Regions from separate parts of the Gellertiella sp. DMC107 genome, predicted to be linked through region 3. Evidence: riboswitches for the same ligand, from Rfam matches in the RefSeq annotation. Region 3 holds a riboswitch; each other region holds the start of a gene.
The links. A riboswitch is a leader RNA that binds a small molecule or an ion and turns the genes downstream of it on or off. The one in region 3 is predicted to bind cobalamin.

Region 1: another riboswitch for cobalamin. It lies ahead of bluB (5,6-dimethylbenzimidazole synthase); the one in region 3 lies ahead of cobU (bifunctional adenosylcobinamide kinase/adenosylcobinamide-phosphate guanylyltransferase).
Region 2: another riboswitch for cobalamin. It lies ahead of ACT54B_RS17515 (energy-coupling factor ABC transporter permease); the one in region 3 lies ahead of cobU (bifunctional adenosylcobinamide kinase/adenosylcobinamide-phosphate guanylyltransferase).

The regions. Positions count from the first base shown of each region.
Region 1 covers NZ_JBQUZZ010000001.1:27,473-31,745, reverse strand. Annotated here, with positions in the region: gene ACT54B_RS00125 (NAD+ synthase) at 60-1,739, shown strand; cobalamin riboswitch at 1,773-1,977, shown strand; gene bluB (5,6-dimethylbenzimidazole synthase) at 2,024-2,710, shown strand; gene ACT54B_RS00115 (phosphatase PAP2 family protein) at 2,830-3,567, shown strand; gene ACT54B_RS00110 (methyl-accepting chemotaxis protein) at 3,780-4,273, shown strand, end outside.
Region 2 covers NZ_JBQUZZ010000005.1:270,914-275,186, forward strand. Annotated here, with positions in the region: gene ACT54B_RS17500 (alpha/beta fold hydrolase) at 1-20, opposite strand, end outside; gene choX (choline ABC transporter substrate-binding protein) at 17-925, opposite strand; gene betI (choline-binding transcriptional repressor BetI) at 1,126-1,716, shown strand; cobalamin riboswitch at 1,795-2,014, shown strand; gene ACT54B_RS17515 (energy-coupling factor ABC transporter permease) at 2,087-2,755, shown strand; gene ACT54B_RS17520 (energy-coupling factor ABC transporter substrate-binding protein) at 2,759-3,073, shown strand; gene cbiQ (cobalt ECF transporter T component CbiQ) at 3,073-3,813, shown strand; gene ACT54B_RS17530 (energy-coupling factor ABC transporter ATP-binding protein) at 3,810-4,273, shown strand, end outside.
Region 3 covers NZ_JBQUZZ010000001.1:152,309-156,581, forward strand. Annotated here, with positions in the region: gene cobN (cobaltochelatase subunit CobN) at 1-954, opposite strand, end outside; gene cobW (cobalamin biosynthesis protein CobW) at 959-2,032, opposite strand; gene cobU (bifunctional adenosylcobinamide kinase/adenosylcobinamide-phosphate guanylyltransferase) at 2,037-2,561, opposite strand; cobalamin riboswitch at 2,746-3,116, opposite strand; gene ACT54B_RS00720 (cobyric acid synthase) at 3,183-4,273, opposite strand, start outside.

The DNA of each region.
Region 1 (4,273 bases), 120 kb from region 3:
GGGCCAAAAGCGGATGCGGCGGATTGCAGGCGCGGGCAGGGCGCGCTACATCACTCCTCATGACCCAGGCACCTGACATTACCGATACAATCCGCATCGCCGTCGGCCAGTTCAACCCGACGGTCGGTGACATCAAGGGCAATATGGCGAAGGCGCGGGAAGCCCGCGCCGATGCGGCACGGCAGGGAGCCCATCTCCTGCTGCTCACCGAACTGTTCGTGGCGGGCTATCCGCCGGAAGACCTGGTTCTGAAGCCTGCCTTCATCCGCGCCTGCCGGGAGGCGATCGACGCCTTTGCCGCGGAAACCGCCGATGGCGGGCCGGGGGTCATCATCGGCTTTCCCCGCCAGGACGAGGCGGGCCGCTACAATTCCGTCGCGGTGCTGGACGGCGGCCGGGTCCTCGCCATCCGTGACAAGGTGGATCTGCCCAATTACGGCGAGTTCGACGAAAAGCGCGTGTTCCGCGCCGGCGCGATGCCGGGGCCGGTGAATTTCCGGGGCGTGCGTCTCGGCATCCCGGTCTGCGAGGATATCTGGGGTGAACTCGGCGTCTGCGAGACGCTGGCGGAAAGCGGCGCGGAGCTCCTGCTGGTGCCGAACGGCTCGCCCTATTATCGCAACAAGATGGATATCCGCCACCAGATCGTGCTGAAGCATGTGATCGAACTCGGCCTGCCGATGATCTATGCGAACCAGCTCGGCGGACAGGACGAACTGGTCTTCGACGGCGCGAGCTTTGCCTTCAACGTCGACAAGTCCATGGCTTTCCAGATGAGCCAGTTCGAGGAGACCCTGTCCGTTTCCACCTGGAAGCGGGAGGGCGAAAGCTGGGTCTGCCGCGACGGCGGCCGGGCCAATCTGCCCGATACGCAAGAGGCCGATTATCGGGCCTGCATGATCGGCTTCCGGGATTACGTGAACAAGAACGGCTTCCGCAATGTGGTGCTTGGCCTCTCCGGCGGCATCGACAGCGCGATCTGCGCGGCCATTGCGGTGGATGCGCTGGGCGAGGAGCGGGTGCGCTGCGTGATGCTGCCCTATCGCTACACCTCCTCCGATTCGCTGACGGACGCGGAGGCCTGTGCCAAGGCGCTGGGCTGCCGTTACGAGGTGGTGCCGATCGAGGAGCCGGTCGCCGGGTTTCTCTCCGCGCTGTCGGAGGTTTTCGAGGGGACGGAAGAGGGCATTACGGAGGAAAACCTCCAGAGCCGGGCGCGCGGCACCATTCTGATGGCCATTTCCAACAAGTTCGGTTCGATGGTCGTCACGACCGGGAACAAGTCGGAAATGTCGGTGGGCTATTGCACGCTCTATGGCGACATGAACGGTGGCTTCAACCCGATCAAGGACCTGTACAAGATGCAGGTCTATGCGCTTTCTGCCTGGCGCAACAGCCATGTGCCGCCGGGCGCGCTCGGGCCGGGGGGCGAGGTGATCCCGAAAAACATTCTGGACAAGGCACCTTCGGCAGAGCTTCGGCCGAACCAGACCGACCAGGATTCGCTGCCGCCCTATCCGGTCCTCGACGATATTCTCGAATGTCTCGTCGAGGCGGAAATGTCGGTGGAGGATATCGTGGCGCGCGGTCACGACGTGGCGACGGTGCACCGGATCGAGCATCTGCTCTATATCGCCGAATACAAGCGCCGGCAGTCGGCGCCGGGCGTGAAGATCACCCGCAAGAATTTCGGACGCGACCGGCGCTATCCGATCACCAACCGGTTCCGCGACCGGTAGGCGGGGGCGCCTTGCCAAAGGGCCGGCGCCTTGTCATAAGCAGGATATTCAGGTGCCGCCGGGTTTCCGGCGGATAATCGGGAATCCGGTGAAAAACCGGAACGTGCCCAACGCTGTAAGGCGGACGTCGTTGCAGACGGCTTTCCTGACCGGAAGGCCGCGCCACTGGGAAACCGGGAAGGCGTGCAGCGGGCGGATGATGCCCAGTCAGAAGACCGGCCTGATGCCATAGCCGATGCCGCGCGGACGGCGGCAGCGGTGTCTGCATTGTTGGGGATCGAACGATGCTTGCGACGAAATCGCACCGCGATGCGCTGGTGCATGCCGAACCGTTCACACCGGATGAAAAAGCCGCCCTTTATCGCGCCATCGAAACGCGGCGGGACGTGCGCGACCAGTTTTTGCCCGACCCTCTGCCTGACGATGTGGTGGAACGCCTGTTGAAGGCGGCGCATGCCGCACCGAGCGTGGGCTTCATGCAGCCCTGGAATTTCCTGCTCGTCCGTTCCGAGGAAAAGCGCCGCCGGGTGCACGAGGCCTTCTGCCGGGCGAACGAGGAGGCGGCGCTGATGTTTACCGGCGAACGCCGCGACCAGTATCGCGCGCTGAAGCTCGAAGGCATCCTCAAGGCGCCGCTCAGCATCTGTGTGACCTGCGATCCCACGCGGGGCGGCCAGGTGGTGCTGGGCCGGACCCACAATCCGCGCATGGATGTCTATTCCACCGTCTGCGCGGTGCAGAATCTCTGGCTCGCGGCCCGGGCGGAAGGGGTTGGCATCGGCTGGGTGAGCATTTTTCACGACCGCGACGTGCGGGAGATCTTTTCCATCCCCGACCATGTGGAAATCGTCGCCTGGCTTTGCGCGGGCTATGTGGACCAGCTCTACAGCGAGCCGGAACTGGCGGTGAAAGGCTGGCGGCAGCGGTTGCCGCTGGAGGATCTGGTCTTTGAGGAAACCTGGGGCGGATAGTCTCCCCTCGGCGCGCGCCGGACAGAGCTGTCACAGGACCGTAGCCAAACCGTCATGGCCGTTCGTTATCCTCCCCTGTGAAGGCGCATTGGGGGCGTCTCCATTTACGGGATCAGGGGATGACGGTCAGTGTTCCTGCACTGCCCGGCGAAGGGCGTGCCGTGGCGGCATGGCCTGCCGCCGGCTTTTTCGCGGCCACGGTGTTGGCCAGTCTGTTCTTTCGGCTGTTTCCAGAGGTGGATCTGGCTGTCAGCGCGCTGTTTTATGCGGAGAGGACCGGATTTTTCCTGGCTGCCGATCCGCTCTTGACGCTGCTGCGCAACATCAACCTCGTCTTGCCGCACGTCTGCGTGCTCTGTGCGTTTGCCGCGCTGCTGGTCCGGTCGGTCGGCCGACGGTCTCGTCTGGCCGCTCTCATGCCCCCACCGGGCCATTGTCTGTTTCTTCTCTGTGTCATGGGGCTGGGGCCAGGGCTTCTGACGCGGGTGATCAAGGACGGCTTCGGCCGGGCACGGCCGCGCGAGACGCTGGGTTTCGGGGGCGATTCTGCCTTTTCGCTTCCCTGGGATCTCTCCCGCGCCTGTCTGGACAACTGCTCGTTCATTTCGGGGGAGAGCGCTTCGGCGGCGGCCCTTCTGTCCCTGCCGCTGCTGCTGCCGGCTGGTCGCCGGCCCATGGCCTATGCGGCGATTGCGCCCTTCGCGGTCACCGTCTCGCTCAGCCGCGTGGCCTTCGGAGCGCATTTTCTCTCCGATGTCGTCATCGCCTGGGGCGTCGTCCTCACCCTCACCAGCCTGCTGTGGCGGCTGCAGGTTCTGAGCTTCCCGCATCGAAACACAATCAATAGTGGCGCATAATGAAAATAGCAATTTATAATAGAAGATGCCGCTAAAATAAATGTCTTTGGTCAACAAAACGATTTAAATGGCCGTTAGGCTTAAGGCACTATTAAAATTTATCGGCAAATAGTTGTTGCCAACCGGACGGCAATCTTGCCGGAACATGATGTTTGCCGAGCGCCCTGAGAGGCACCGCCCCCCCTTCATCTTCCGAATTCAAGGTTCCTCGAATGATCTTCGATCGTTTTCGATTGGGCAGGCTCGTGCCTGCTGCCATCATCAGCCTTATCTGCCTCAGCACCGGTGTGCTTGCCATTTCGGACACATTGTCAGCGCGGCAATTGCAGCGCAGCATGGACATCGCTCTGGCGCAGGAACAAGCGCAGGACCTGGCCCGGGAGATCACCGAGCTGAAGCTGCGGATCGAGCTGGATATCGTCAGCACCCAGGAATCGCTGACCGATATGTCTGCAACGCAGGGCAAGGACGGGTTGGATGACGGTCTCGATCTTGCCGCGCAATCGGCCAAGAGCCTGTCGGAAAAGGTCGCCCGCCTGAAGGCGCTTGCCGAAACGGCTGGCCTTTCCGATCTCGTCACGACGCTGGACGCGCTTTCGGAACGTTACGCGGGCTTCCACGCGACTGGCATCGAGATGGCCAAGACCTATGTGGCTGGCGGACCGGAAGCCGGAAACAAGCAGATGCCGGCATTCGACAAGGTGGC
Region 2 (4,273 bases), on a different contig from region 3:
TCGGCCTCTATCGGCGTCACAGGCCAAGGCTCGCGCGGACGGCCTCGAGGCCGGGCTTGCCGTCGAGCGTGGTGACGCCCGCAAGCCAGGCTTCCAGCCGCTTCGGCTCCTCCTTGATGGCACGGGCGGCGGCCTCTTCGGGCGGCAGGCCGTCATTCATCAGGTAGCCCATGCCGCGATTCTCGAAATCCACATCGAAGCGGAGATTGGAAAGCAGCTTGGCCACATTCGGGCATTCCCCGGCAAAGCCCTTGCGCACCTGGGTGCTGACGGTGGCCGCACCGAAATCCGGGCCGTAGAACTTGTCGCCGCCGGTGAGGTACTTCATGTCGATGTCCGTGTTCATCGGATGGGGCGCCCAGCCCTGGAACACGATGAAGCTCTTGTCTTTCGCATGCCGCTTGACCTCGGCCAGCATGCCCTGCTCGGAGGATTCCACCACTTCCCAGCCCTTCAGGCCAAGCGCGGGATCGTTGACGGCATCCAGCATCAGCTGGTTGGAACCCGGCTCGATGCCGTAGAGCTTGCGTTCGAAGCGGTCGGCGAAGGCCTGCAGATCGGCGAAGTCGTGGACGCCGGCCTCATAGACATAGGTCGGCACGGCAAAGGTATATTTCGCCCCGGTGAGATTGGTGGCCACCGTCTCTACCGTTCCATCCGCCAGATAGGGCTTGGCATAGGTGATCATGGCCGGATCCCAATAGCCGAGGAAAACGTCGAGATCCCGGTTTTTCAGGCTGAGATAGATGACATCGACGCCGAGAAGCGACGAGGACGGTTCATAGCCGAGCCCCTTCAGCAGCGTCATCCCGACGCCGGTGGTGAAGGCAAGATCGTTCCATCCGGGTTCGGCCATGCGGACCGCCTTGCAGCTTTCAGCCTCGGCGGCCCGGGCGGCGCCCGCCCCGGCCAGAACCCCTGCCATGATTGCGGCGAGCACGAGGCCACGCCCGCTTCGACCCTTTTCCGTTTGCCCCCTCATCGACATCTCCTTTTCTGCGGCGCACCGCCGTTCCCATCATTTTGTCTCATTGGATATTAAATTGACCCGCCGGTCAACAGTTGATCTTTCCGGACGAATTGTCGATGAAGGAGGCAGGGGCACAGAGCAGAGGCAGGGCGGCCATGAAGCTTTCGAGAATCAGCGAGATCCGGCGCCGGGAACTGCGGCAGGCGGCTTTCGAGGTGCTGCAGACGGAGGGCCTGGCAGGAACGACGCTGGAAAAGGTGGCCACGCATGCGGGGGCATCGAAGGGCATCGTGCTGCATTATTTCCGCAACAAGCAGGAGCTTTTCGAGCAGGCCATGCGGGAGGCGAACGCGGCCCTGCACCGGGCGGTCGTCGCCCGGCTGAAGACGGCCACGACGCCCCGGCAGCGGCTCGAAGCGGTGCTGCTCGGCAATTTCGAGCCGGAATTCTTCAAGCCGGAAATCAGCCATGCCTGGCTTTCGCTGGTGGCGGAAGTGCCGCGCGAGCCGCAGCTGGCGCGGCTTCAGCATGTGTTCCACGCGCGGCTCCACTCCAATCTGGTGGCGGCGCTGGCCGGCCTCGTGCCGCGTCAGGAGGCGGAAGACATCGCCGCCGGCCTCAGCGCGCTGATCGACGGCCTCTGGCTGCGCCTGGGGCTCGGCGCCGGATCGATGGACCGGGATGCGGCGCTGCGGCAGGTCTGGCGCTATGTCGACGGGCTTGTGCCTGCCACCGTCACCGCATGACGCAAAGCGCAGATTGCAATCGGCTGGAACTTCTCCTATGAAGGAGGGATGCGGAAACGCGGACCCGAAGGTTCGCGCGACGTGACTACGAAAGACGGTTCTGCCCACACCGGACGGGAGGGCGGATGAAAAGGGAACACGGTGAGGATTACCCATCAGGGACCGAGACCGTGGCTGCCCCCGCAACTGTGAGCGGAGAGCGACGTCCAACCATGCCATTGGCGCGACAGGCGTGCCGATAAGGCGGACCGAGCGACGACCCGCAAGCCAGGAGACCTGCCTCTTTCGGCAACCCGGGATGGGATTTCCCGACAGGGAACCATCCTTTTGACTGGCCCCGCGCGGGTGGCGCGGGCAAAGGAGTTGTCCGATGCATATCATGGAAGGCTACCTTCCGGTGAGCCATGCCCTTGGCTGGGCTGCGCTTTCTCTCCCCTTCGTCGTCTATGGCGCCCGCAAGATCGTGCGCACGCTTGAGGAAAAACCAGAAACCAAGATGCTGCTGGCCGCTTCCGGGGCCTATGTCTTCGTGCTCTCGGCGCTGAAGATCCCGTCGGTGACGGGCAGCTGCTCCCATCCGACCGGCACCGGCCTCTCGGCCACGCTGTTCGGCCCGTCCGTGACAGCCGTGCTCGGCACCATCGTGCTTCTGTTCCAGGCGCTGCTGCTCGCCCATGGCGGTCTGACGACGCTGGGCGCCAACGTCTTCTCCATGGCGATCGCCGGTCCCTTCATCGCCTATGGCCTCTATCGCGGCCTCACGAAGGCGGGGGCTTCCATGGCGGTCGCGGTGTTCTTCGCCGCCATGCTCGGCGATCTCGCCACCTATTGCGTCACCGCGCTGCAGCTGGCGCTCGCCTTCCCCGATCCGGTTTCGGGCGTCACCGGGGCGGCCGTGAAGTTCCTCGCGGTCTTCGCACCCACCCAGGCGCCGCTTGCGGTCAGCGAGGGTCTGCTGACCGTGGTCGTGATGAATCTTCTGTCGCGCTATTCCGCCGATGAGCTGAAGGCGCTCGGCCCCGTGACCGGAAAGGCCTGAGCCATGCTGAAGCAGAACCTCATCCTCCTGTCCATCGTGGGCGCGCTGGCCGCCGCGCCGCTCTTCATCCACCGGGGCGGCACCGCCCAGTTCAACGGCGCCGACAACAATGCCGCCGCGCTGATCACCGAGATCAATCCCGGTTACCAGCCCTGGTTCACCCCGATCTGGGAGCCGCCGAGCGGCGAAGTGGCCAGCCTGCTGTTTGCGCTGCAGGCCGCGCTTGGCGCCGGCCTGATCGGCTTCTATTTCGGCCGACGCTCCGCCCGGGGCGACAGCCATCGCGCATCGAAGACATCCGTCGAACAGGCGCACTGATGCGCCTCATCGACCGGTCCGCCCATACGAGCCGTTGGCGCCATGTGCCAACGGCGGAAAAACTCGCGCTCAGCCTCTCCGCCATGCTGGTGGCGGTGCTGTCGACGGCGCTGGCGATCAAGCTCGTGATCCTGGCGATCATGGCCCTGCTCACCCTTTTCGGCGCCGGTATTCCGGCGCGCGATTACCTGAAGGCTTTTGCCGTTCCGGCAGGCTTCATCGCCACGGGCGTCCTGGCCCAGGCGGTGACGCTCTCCTGGTCCGGTGGCCCCGTTCTCGGCCTGGCAGGCCGGGAAGACCTTCTGATGGCTGCACGCTTTGCCGTGACGGCGCTTGCCTCCATTTCCGCCCTGCTGCTGCTGGCGCTGACGACGCCGCTCACCCGGCTGATCGCCTTCCTGGAGCGGCGCGGCCTGAACCCGCATATTGCCGATATCGCGCTCGTGATGTTCCGGATGATCTGGCTGACGCTCGACTGTCTGGAAAGCGGCGAGCGGGCGCTGAAAGGCCGGCTCGGGCACCGGAATTTCCGCGGCATTCTCACCTCGCACGGTCTGCTGCTGGCGGCGCTGCTGCCGCGGGTCTTCTCGCGGGCGCAGCGGCTGGAAACCGGACTGGGCGCGCGCGGCTACGAGGGGCGACTCGTGTTCCTGACGACCGAGGAGCCCTCCCGCCTCTTCCGCATGGCGGCGACGGTCAGCGCCTTTGCCGGCCTGCTGCTGGTCGGGAGGTTTGCATGATCCTGTCGGCGAAAGGCCTTTCCTTTGCCTATCCGGGCGCGCCGCCGGCGCTCTCGGGCGTCGGTTTTTCCATCGATCGCGGTGAGTGCGTGGCGCTGCTCGGCGTCAACGGGGCCGGCAAGTCCACCCTTTTCCAGCTGCTGAACGGCAGCCTGAAGCCGGCGGAAGGCACGGTGCGGCTCGACGGCGAGGCCATCAGCCACGACCGCAAGGGCCTTGCCCGGCTGCGCGCCAGCGTCGGCCTCGTCATGCAGGACCCGGACGACCAGCTCTTTGCGGCCACGGTCGCCGAAGACGTGTCCTTCGGCCCGTCCAACATGGGTCTGCCGGAGGCGGAGATCCGCCGCCGGGTGGCGGCCGCGCTGGAGGCGATGGGCATTGCCGATCTGGCAGCGACCCCCACCCACCGCATGAGCTTCGGGCAGAAGAAGCGGGCCGCGATTGCCGGCGTCATCGCCAT
Region 3 (4,273 bases):
CATGCCGAGATCGCGGGCGGAAAGCCCCTGCGCGGAGGCTTCCCATGCTTCTTTGGACGAAGCGGAGAAGATCGCCTGCAACACGACCGATCCTTGCGATTCCAGAACGGTCGGCTTGCGGTTCGCGCCGGGCGCGGAAACCGCAAAGGCGGTGGCGTTGATCACCACTTCAGGCACGCCCTTGGCGAAGATCGACTTCAGCGTGCCGATGCAGTCGGAATCCTTCAGGCTGTAGGCAAAGACGGGAAGTGCGCGCAGCCCCTCCGCCGCCAGCGCCTCGATCATCGCCTCGACAGGCTTTGTCTCGCCGCTCTGGACGAGCGCGCGGTAGAAGGAAATGGCAACGGTGCCCTTCGCCTCCTGGCTGGGACCCACCTTTTCCAGCCAGCGGGAGACCTTGATCACCCCTTCGCCCGGCCACCAGATGCCGGCCTTGGCAAGCGGCACGGCGGGACCCGGCTTTTCGCCCCCCGACAGCATGGCCGAGGCATAGGTGAGGAAGGCGCGCGTATTGTCGTTACCGCCCTCGATCAGGTAGGACCAGAGTGCGTTGAGATCGTCGACACCGATATTCGAATAGGGCACCAGCCCCGGATCGGGCTTGGAATCGCCGGGAATGACCGCAATCTTCGCGCCGTATCGGTTTGCGGCAGCATGCAAGGCCTCCAGCGCATACTGGAAATAGCTCGCCCCGCCAAGCGGCCGCACCACGATCAGCTTCGCATGCCGCGCCGTCCGCTCCACATAGGTATCGACGGACATCGGATGCTTCAGCGAAATCAGGCTCGCGACCCGCAAGGTAAACCCGTTGTCGAGCTGCCGCTGCGCCGAGGCGACGGCGGCAAGCTCCGTATCCGCTGCCGACAGGAACAGTATATCACCCGGCGACTGGCCGAGATCGATGGCCTCGTCCCCGTCCGAGATGGTTCCCTTTTGTGCGAGCAGCAGATGCATGGGATCAGAGCGCCTTCAGCGCCGCGCGGATCGCGTCGTCGTCCATCTCGTCATGCAGGCCGATGACGACGAGGCGGGTGGCGCGGGTTTCGCCCGGGGCCCAGGCGCGATCGAAATAATGGTCGATGCGGCTGCCGACCGCCTGGATGACGAGGCGCATCGGCTTGCCGGGCACGTCGGCAAAGCCCTTGAGGCGGAGGATATCGTGTTCCGCGATGATCGCCTTCAGCTTCTCCACGAAGAGCGCCGGATCGGCAACGGGACCGAGCTCGGCCACGAAGCTCTCGAACTCGTCATGATCATGGTCGTGATGGTGCTCGACGCCGTCCTCGTGCAGGGCCTCGTGTTCCAGCTCGTGATGCGACTTGCGGTTCTCGATATCGGCTTCCGTGCCGACGCCGAGGCCGAGCAGGACCGAGGCCGGAACCGAGCCGTTGCGGGCTTCGATCATCGTCGGCTTGCGGGCAATGCGGGCGGTCACTTCGCTGCGAACCGTGGCAAGGCCCTCGGCATCCAGAAGGTCGGTCTTGTTGAGAACGATGAGGTCGGCGCAGGTCAGCTGGTCCTCGAAGAGTTCTTCGAGCGGGCTTTCATGGTCGAGCCCCTCGTCTTCGGCGCGCATGGCATCCACGCGGTCGTGATCGTCGGCAAAGCGGCCTGCGGCGACGGCGGCACTGTCCACCACGGTCACCACGCCATCGACCGTCACCTGCGTGCGGATTTCCGGCCAGTTGAAGGCGGCAACCAGCGGCTGCGGCAGCGCAAGGCCGGAGGTTTCGATGACGATATGGTCAGGGCGGCTTTCGCGCTCCAGCAGCTTCATCATGGTCGGCACAAAATCGTCGGCCACGGTGCAGCAGATGCAGCCATTGGTCAGCTCGATGATGTCGTCCTCGGTACAGTTTTCCGCACCGCAACCCTTCAGCACCTCCCCATCGACGCCGAGATCGCCGAATTCGTTGATGATCAGCGCGATCTTCTTGCCGCCGGTATCGGTCAGCAGGTTGCGGATCATCGTGGTCTTGCCCGCTCCGAGAAAACCGGTGATCACAGTTGCGGGGATCTTTTCCTTGAACATCGGTTCAACCCTTCATCTTCAGCGGCAGGCCCGCCGCAACAAAATAGACTTCCTTCGCCACGTCGGCGATCAACTGGTGCAGGCGGCCCGCATGGTCGCGGAATTCTCTGGCCATGCGGTTTTCCGGGACAATGCCCAGACCGACCTCGTTGGAGACGAAAACGATGCGACCCCGGGCATCCCGCACGAATTCCGCAAGCGCGCGGAATTCGGAGGCCATGTCGCGCTCTTCCATCATCAGGTTGGTGACCCAGAGGGTCAGGCAATCGACCAGGATGACACTCTCCGTGGAATCGATGGTCTGGAGCGCGAAGACGAGATCGAGCGGCTCTTCCAGCGTGTTCCAGTCCGGGCCGCGGTCCTCGCGGTGCTTGTCGATGCGCGCGCGCATCTCGTCGTCCCAGGCCCGGCCCGTCGCCACGTAATGGCGCCTGAGGCCCGTGCCCAGCACATAGTTTTCGGCAAATCGGGATTTTCCGGAGCGCGCGCCGCCGAGAACGAGGACAGCGCCTTTGGACTGTGCCGTCATGGCCTGCAGTCTCCCACACGGCATGAATCAAAAGCCGGCATCGCGGCGGAAACACCGCTGCGCCGCCCTGTCAGGCCAGACACACATGCATGCTTCGCCATCCGGCACATAGCCGGCATGGGCGCTCGTCTTGCCATGACAACCTCCGTGCTGGCATTGGGGACGCCTCCCCAGGAACTGGGCTCTTCGCCCGGCACGAATGGCAGGTCTCCTGGCTCGCGGTTCCCGGCACGTCGCCGTGCCAGCAGGTGCTTCTCGCCTTCCCGAAGTGATCCGCATGGAAAGAGGTGGACGATTCGTAGAAGAAGAGGCGTCCGGCCCCGGCTGTTTTCCATGCCACTCCAGTGGCTTTTCCCTGTCCCTGTCGCCTTCGCCCGTCCGCACCATGCGAACCGCCGGCCAATGCCGTCAGAACCGGGATGAAGTCCCCTCGCCGCTCTACAGTCGCGGGGTCGGCTGCGATACGGATGCCCTGAATGGGTCCATCCTTGCGCATTCCCTATCTCTTCCCGCTGCGACCTTGGCGCAGCGGAAACCATCCGTTTCTTGATGTTTCATAAGAGTGGGGGCGTTCCAAGTCAATCGCATCGGGCGGCGGGCAATGTCGCAGGCGGAACCGGCTCAACCGCCCATCAGGCCATCGAGCCAGCGTGGATCGAGAAGCGATTCCAGCTCGGCCGCCAGATCGTCGAGCGCGCGATCCACCCCTTCCCGGTAGGAGAGCCGGTCCCCTTCGATGCCGAAGGTGGACAGCAGGCCCCGCCTGTATCCGTCATTGCCAAAGAGACCGTGCAGATAGGTGCCCATGACCCGCCCGTCCGGCGAGATGGCCCCATCGGCCCGGTTGCCGATGCGGATCGCCGGACGGACGCAATCCGGCCCCTCCGTCACGCCCAGATGGATCTCGTAGCCCTCGAGCGGCACATCATGCTCGACCGACCAGGCGGCCGTGTTGCGGACCGTCTTTTCCGGGGCCATTTCGGTTTCCACGTCGAGCAGGCCAAGACCCTCCGTTTCCGTCGTGCCGCCTTCGATGCCGAGCGGATCGCGCACCACGCGCCCGAGCATCTGATATCCGCCGCAAATGCCGATCACCCGTCCGCCCCGCTTCACATGCCGGGCCAGATCGCGATCCCAGCCCTGCGCGCGCAGATCCATCAGATCGCCGATGGTCGATTTCGAACCCGGCAGCACCACCAGCCCCGTATCGGCAGGGATTGCCTCCCCCGGACGGACATAGACGAGATCCACCTCCGGCTCGGCCTTCAGCGGATCGAGATCGTCGAAATTGGCGATGCGCGAGAGGACCGGAACGGCCACCTTCAGCGCCCGTCCCTCCGGTCGCGCGAGACGCTCCAGCACGACGGAATCCTCTGCCGGCAGCCGGGCCGCCGCCTTCAGCCAGGGAACGACGCCGAAACAGGGCCAGCCCGTGAAACCCTCGATGGCTTTCAACCCGTCGTCGAAAAGCGTCACATCGCCCCGGAACTTGTTGATCAGGTAACCGGCGATCATCGCCCGGTCCTCGGGCGGCAGGATGGCATGGGTACCGACCAGCGAGGCAATCACCCCGCCCCGGTCGATATCCCCGACCAGCACGACGGGAACCTGCGCCCGTGTCGCAAAACCCATATTGGCAATATCGCCTGCCCGCAGGTTGATCTCCGCCGGGGAGCCTGCCCCTTCCACGATCACCAGGTCGGCATTGTCTT